2 regions of the Ferrovibrio terrae genome follow, and region 2 is predicted to be linked to the other one. Evidence: riboswitches for the same ligand, from Rfam matches in the RefSeq annotation. Region 2 holds a riboswitch; the other holds the start of a gene.

Region 1 (3,407 bases), 1.5 Mb from region 2:
GGTGCGGCGTCATAGGTGCGAGTGCCGCGGCTGCCGATGCTGCCGCCGCGACCGGCCTTGGCCTCGACCAGAGCGGGCAGCAGGACAAGGCCGGCGGCCAGAATGGCGACAAGGATGGAGGTCGGTTTGCGGATCATGGTTTGCCTGCCCCTTTAGCTATCCGGCGCGTGCACGGATTTTTATACGAAGTTTATATGATGTAAGCAGTGGCAGCCGGATTCACAAGCACCGGCTGCCACTTTTGCAGTGCAGTATTTTGGGCAGTATTACCGATAGATTTCACCACCCTGCTGCCGGAACCGCTCCGCCATCTCGGTCATGCCCTGGCTGGCGACATCATTCTGCATCCGGGCGGCGTCGCGCACCTCCTGGCTGATTTTCATCGAGCAGAATTTGGGTCCGCACATCGAGCAGAAATGCGCGGTCTTGTGCGCTTCCTTCGGCAGGGTCTGGTCGTGGAACTGTGCCGCCGTCTCCGGATCGAGGCCGAGATTGAACTGGTCCTCCCAGCGGAATTCGAAGCGCGCCCGGCTCAAGGCATCGTCGCGCCGCGCCGCGCCGGGATGGCCCTTGGCCAGATCGGCGGCATGGGCGGCGATGCGGTAGGTGATCACGCCGGTCTTCACATCATTGCGATCCGGCAGGCCAAGATGCTCCTTCGGCGTGACGTAGCAGAGCATGGCGCAGCCATACCAGCCGATCATCGCAGCGCCGATGCCGCTGGTGATGTGGTCGTAGCCCGGCGCGATATCGGTGGTGAGTGGGCCTAAGGTATAGAACGGCGCCTCGCCACAGGTGCGCAGCTGCTTGAGCATGTTGGCCTTGATCTTGTGCATGGCGACATGGCCCGGTCCCTCGATCATCACCTGCACGCCCTTGGCCCAGGCGATTTTGGTCAGCTCGCCCAGCGTTTCCAGTTCGGCGAACTGCGCGGCGTCGTTGGCATCCGCTGTCGAGCCCGGTCGCAGCCCGTCGCCCAGCGAGAAGCTGATGTCATAGGTGCGCATGATGTCGCAGATGTCCTCGAAATGCGTGTAGAGGAAATTCTCACGATGATGCGCCAGGCACCATTTCGCCAGGATCGAACCGCCGCGCGAGACAATGCCGGTGACGCGATTGGCGGTAAGCGGAATATAGGCCAGCCGCACGCCGGCGTGGATGGTGAAGTAATCCACGCCCTGTTCGGCCTGCTCGATCAGCGTGTCGCGATAAACCTCCCAGGTCAGGTCCTCGGCTTTGCCGTTCACCTTCTCCAGCGCCTGGTAGATCGGCACCGTGCCGATGGGCACGGGGGAATTGCGGATGATCCAGTCGCGGATGTTGTGGATGTTGCGGCCGGTGGAAAGATCCATCACCGTATCGGCGCCCCAGCGGATCGCCCAGACCATCTTGTCGACTTCCTCGGCCACGGAAGATGTGACGGCTGAGTTGCCGATATTGGCATTCACCTTCACCAGGAAGTTGCGGCCGATGATCATCGGCTCCAGTTCCGGATGGTTGATGTTGCAGGGGATGATGGCGCGGCCGCGCGCGATCTCGTCGCGCACGAATTCCGGCGTCACGAAATCGGGAATCTCGGCGCCAAAATCCTCGCCGTCGCGTTTGGCGAGTTCCTTGCGCGCTTCGTTCTCGCGGATCGCCACATATTCCATTTCCGGCGTGATCAACCCGCGCCGGGCATATTCGTATTGCGTGACGGCGACACCGCCTTTGGCGCGCAGCGGACGTGGATGCTGCGGGAAGGCCGGAACAGTGTTGGCACCGCCATTGTCCTCCGGCTTCACCAGCCGTCCGTCATAGGCCTCGACATCGCCGCGCGTCTCGATCAGAGGCGTGCGCCAGCGCGGCAGGCCGCGGTTGATATCGATCTCGGACTCCGGATCGGTGTAGGGCCCGGAGGTATCGTAGACCGGCAGCGGCGGCTCGTTGGCGGATGCGTGCGTGGCGATCTCGCGATGCGGCACGCGAATGTCAGGGTGCAATCGGCCGGGCTGATAGACCTTGCGCGAGGCAGGCAGGGGGCCCGTTGTGATCTTGAAGTTTGGGGCGTCGGTAATTTTGTCCATGGGATTTCCTTTTCGTGCAACGACAGGAAATCCGGGATGTGGTGGATGTTCGCGGAATACAGGCGCAGCGAGTCCTGAGACTCTGGGCGACTGAACGACCGTTCCCTCCGCCGGCATGACCCGGATCAGGTTCTTAGGGTCACGGCGTTGCAGAAATGAAACTCTGCCGGCCGAATCTCAGCGCCCTGACGGCGCCCCCCTCGGTAACGCCGATGGTGGCGCAGGCAGAGGGCAGGGTCAACTGCTGCCGCTGGCTGTCATCGCCGCAGGTTACGTTTTCACAAGACGCATCTCGCCAAAGATAAGAAAGTCTCCCCATGTCGACGCTTGAACAAACGATGGATTCGCCTGCCGTAAAGGCTGGCCGGCGCGAATGGGTCGGCCTGGCTGTGCTGGCCTTGCCCTGCCTGCTGTATTCGATGGACCTGACGGTGCTGAACCTGGCTGTGCCGCAGCTCAGCGCCGATCTGCAGCCGAGCAGCATCCAGCTGCTCTGGATCGTCGATATCTATGGCTTCATGGTTGCCGGCTCGCTGATCACCATGGGCACGCTGGGCGACCGTATCGGTCGCCGTCGCGTGCTGCTGATCGGCGCCGTGGCTTTCGGCATCACATCGGTCTTCGCGGCCTTCGTCACCACGGCGGACATGCTGATCCTGGCGCGTGCGCTGCTCGGGATTGCTGCGGCCACGCTGGCGCCGTCGACGCTGTCGCTGATCCGCAACATGTTCCATAATCCACAGCAGCGCACGGTCGCCATCGGTATCTGGGTTGCCAGCTTCTCGGCCGGCGGTGCCATCGGGCCCGTCATCGGCGGTGCGCTGCTCGAATATTTCTGGTGGGGCTCCGTCTTCCTCGTCGCCCTGCCGGTGATGGCGCTGCTGCTGGTGCTGGGCCCGATCCTGCTGCCCGAATACAAGGATCCGAAAGCCGGCCGGCTCGATATCCTCAGCGCGGTGCTGTCGCTGGTTGCCGTGCTGCCGGTGATCTACGGCATCAAGCGGCTGGCCGAATACGGCCTGAACTGGCCGTCGGGCTCGCTGATCCTGTTCGGTGTCGTGATGGGCGCGATTTTCGTGCGGCGGCAACTGCGGCTGGCTGATCCCATGATCGACATGACGCTGTTCCGCTCGGCCTCGTTCAGCACGGCGCTCGCGATCAACATCATCGGCGTGTTCATCGCCTTTGGCATGTTCCTGTTCCTGGCGCAGTATTTCCAGCTCGTGCTGGGCATGGGCGCGCTGGAGGCCGGCCTGTGGATGGCGCCAATGGGTGTCACCTTCATCATCGGCTCGATGCTGGCGCCGATGGTGATCCGCCGCCTGCGTCCGGGCACCGTTC
Region 2 (3,407 bases):
ATCCTCTCTTTCACACGCCGTACCAGTCCCTGCACCTCGTCGCGCACCGGTCCATGGCGCGGGATATCGGCAAGCGTGACGAACCAGTGGTTTGGCGGGTGGCGGCCCGCACTGCGGTTCCAGCTCAGGCCCCGCAACAGGGTTTCAGCAACAGGTGGCAACCGGTCGGGCTTTTCCAGCCCGTTCAGCTCCGCCCAGATGCCGGTCCAGCACCGCGCCACCGACCACGGATTATAGCCGCCGCCGCCCAGCACCAACAGGCGCGGCGCCAGCGGTTTCAGGGCTGCGACCGCATGCCACAAGGCACCGTTCGACAGCGTCTGCTTGCCCAGCGGATCGTCAGCCAGCGCATCTGCACCGCACTGGATCACCAGTGCGTCTGGCCGGAAGCCCTCGACCAGCGGTCCGATGGCCTCTTCGACCAGCGCCATCATCTCGTCATCGACCATGCCGGGCGTGATCGGCAGGTTGAAAAGATTACCAACACCCTCTTCATCGAGCTGCCCTGAATGCGGCCAGCGGCCAGCTTCGTGCACCGAGACAACCAGCACGCGCGGATCGGCAGCGAAGGCATCGGCCACGCCGTCGCCGTGATGGACATCAAGATCGATATAGGCGACTCGCGACAGGCCGGCATCCAGCATGGCCAGGATCGCCAGCACCGGATCGTTGAAATAACAGAAGCCCGAGGCCTGCGCCGGGCGGCCGTGATGCGTGCCGCCGCCGGGGCTGTAGACAATGCCGCCGCCGTTCTGCAGCAGATGCTGCGCCGCGATCAGGCTACCGCCGACGCCGGTGGCCGGGCGGCGGAACATTGTGGCGTAAACCGGATTACCGCCGCGACCGAGATTGTAGCGCTCGGAATCCTCGCGGCTCACGGTCAGGGTCCGCTCAGCCGCCTGCACGGCAGCGACATAGTCTTCGCGATGGAAACGCGCGAGTTGCTCGGGCGTTGCCTGGCGGCTTTCGCGATACTGGCCGTCTTCCAGCCAGCCCAGCGCGTGCACCATGTCCATCACGGTCGAAACCCGCGGGATCGACAGCGGGTGTTTTCCGCCCAGGCTGGAATGCCGATAGATCTCGTTGCCGATAAACAGTGCTGGCTGGTGCATAGGCAGAATCTAGTGGGCCTGCGGGGCTTAACAAGCTGTCCAGCTCGCCTATAATGGCCCCAGCTGAGGGGGAGCCGATTGGCGGCTGAGAGGTCCGGGTGAGCCGGACGACCCCTCGAACCTGATCCGGTTGATACCGGCGTAGGGATCAGCGGTTTGTCAGCAGACTCCATCTCCCTTCCTCCGTCCGCATCTGCGCCGGCCTTCCGGCTGGAAGGCAGCGGTTTCGCTTATGGCAACCGCGCTGTGCTCGCACCCTTCTCGCTCGACCTTGCTGCCGGCGAAACGGTGGCGATCCTGGGCGCCAGCGGCTGCGGCAAGAGCACACTGCTCCGCCTGATCGCCGGCCTGCTGCCTGGCCAATCCTCCCCTTTCGCTGGCCAGGCTGCCTGGATGGCGCAACAGGACCTGCTGCTGCCCTGGCTCAGCCTGCAGGACAACATCCTGCTCGGCGCACGCCTGCGCGGAGAAGTACCCGACATTGCGCTGGCACAGACCCTGCTGACGCGGCTTGGCCTGGCCGACCGCGCCACTGCCCTGCCGGCCTCTCTCTCTGGCGGAATGCGCCAGCGCGCAGCCCTGGCGCGCACGCTGATGGAAGACCGGCCATTGGTGCTGATGGACGAGCCCTTCTCGGCACTGGATGCGATCACACGCGCGGCGATGCAGGAGCTGGCCAGCGAGATGCTGGCGCATCGCACCGTGCTGCTGGTGACGCATGATCCGGCCGAAGCCTGCCGTCTTGCCAACCGTATCTTCATCCTGAGCGGCCAGCCGGCCAGCCTGCAGCAGGCTGCCGTGTTATCGCCGGCCGCGCCGCGTGATCCCTTGTCGGCATCCGTGCTGCCCGTGCTACGCGGCGTGCAGGCCGCGCTGCAGAAAGCTGTGGCCGTATGAACAGTCTGATCCGCACCGCCATCACCCTCATTGGCCTGCTGCTGCTCTGGCAGGGCATCGTCTGGGTGTTTGAACTGCCGCCCTACATCCTGCCCGCGCCGGATCGCGTGGCCGTCGCCCTCGTCGACAATGCCGCACTGCTGCTCGGCGAAGCAGCGGTGACGGTGGCCGAAATGCTGCTCGGCCTGTTGTTCGGCAGCCTGCTGGGAGCCATTGCCGCGATCAGCCTGCTGTTGTCGCCAGTCGCCCGGCGCTGGTTACTGCCACTGCTGATCGCCAGCCAGGCCGTGCCGGTGTTTGCGCTGGCACCGCTGCTGGTGCTGTGGCTCGGCTTCGGCATGGCCTCGAAAGTGATGATGGCGGTGCTGGTGATCTTCTTCCCTGTCGCTGTCGCGCTTTACGATGGCCTGCGCCGCACTGAATCCGGCTGGCTCGATCTGGCGCGCGTGATGACAGCCGATGCGCCGCGGCATCGCCTGCGCATCCTGCTGCATATCCGCGTCATGGCCGCGCTGCCGGCCTTTGCCAGCGGGCTTAAGATTGCCGCCGCCGTCGCGCCGATCGGTGCGGTGATCGGCGAATGGGTCGGCGCCAGCGCAGGCCTGGGTTTCCGCATGCTGCAGGCCAATGCGCGCGTACAGACCGACCTGATGTTCGCCGCCCTGATCCTGCTCGCCGCCTGCGCCGTCGGGTTATACGCCGGCGTCGACATCGCGACCCGCCGACTGCTGCGCTGGCAGGCCGACAGCCATGCCCCCTTATCGACCGACCGCGTATCCTGAAGGAGTCCATCCATGAAACGCATGATCGCCATTGCCGGCTTTGTCACCGCCCTGCTGCCTGGCATCGCCTCGGCACATGACAAGCTGACCGTGCTGCTCGACTGGTTTGTCAATCCCGATCATGCGCCGCTGATTGTCGCCAAGCACACCGGCATCTTCGACCGCAACGAGCTACTGGTGGATCTGGTCGCGCCCGCCGATCCGAACGATCCGCCCAAGCTGGTTGCCGCCGGCAAGGCCGAGGTGGCGATCTCGTATCAGCCGCAACTGCATGTGCAGGTGGCGCAGGGTCTGCCGCTGCGCCGCATCGGCACGCTGGTCGCCACACCGCTGAATTCGCTGGTCGTGCTGCGCGATGGTCCGGTCAAGTCGATTGCCGACCTGAAGGGCAAGAAGATCGGCTATTCCGTCGGCGGCTTCGAGGATGCCCTGCTCAAGTCCATGCTGGAGCAATATGGCCTGAAGCTTACCGACGTGACGCTGATCAACGTCAACTTTTCACTCTCGCCCTCGATTTTCTCCGGCCAGGTCGATGCCACCATCGGTGCCTTCCGCAATTTTGAGCTGAACCAGATGGACATCGCGGGCAAGCCAGGCCGCGCCTTCTATCCAGAGG

The links. Region 2 has a riboswitch for thiamine pyrophosphate ahead of FNB15_RS16315 (ABC transporter ATP-binding protein). Riboswitches for the same ligand answer to the same signal wherever they lie in the genome.
Region 1: it holds a riboswitch for thiamine pyrophosphate, as region 2 does, so the genes downstream of both, thiC (phosphomethylpyrimidine synthase ThiC) here and FNB15_RS16315 (ABC transporter ATP-binding protein) in region 2, are expected to answer to the same signal.

Annotation. Positions count from the first base shown of each region.
Region 1 is NZ_CP041636.1:536,279-539,685, reverse strand. It holds gene FNB15_RS02570 (TIM44-like domain-containing protein) at 1-137, opposite strand, end outside; gene thiC (phosphomethylpyrimidine synthase ThiC) at 267-2,066, opposite strand; TPP riboswitch at 2,151-2,277, opposite strand; gene FNB15_RS02560 (MFS transporter) at 2,384-3,407, shown strand, end outside.
Region 2 is NZ_CP041636.1:3,346,043-3,349,449, reverse strand. It holds gene FNB15_RS16320 (acetoin utilization protein AcuC) at 1-1,112, opposite strand, end outside; TPP riboswitch at 1,170-1,277, shown strand; gene FNB15_RS16315 (ABC transporter ATP-binding protein) at 1,269-2,009, shown strand; gene FNB15_RS16310 (ABC transporter permease) at 2,006-2,791, shown strand; gene FNB15_RS16305 (ABC transporter substrate-binding protein) at 2,804-3,407, shown strand, end outside.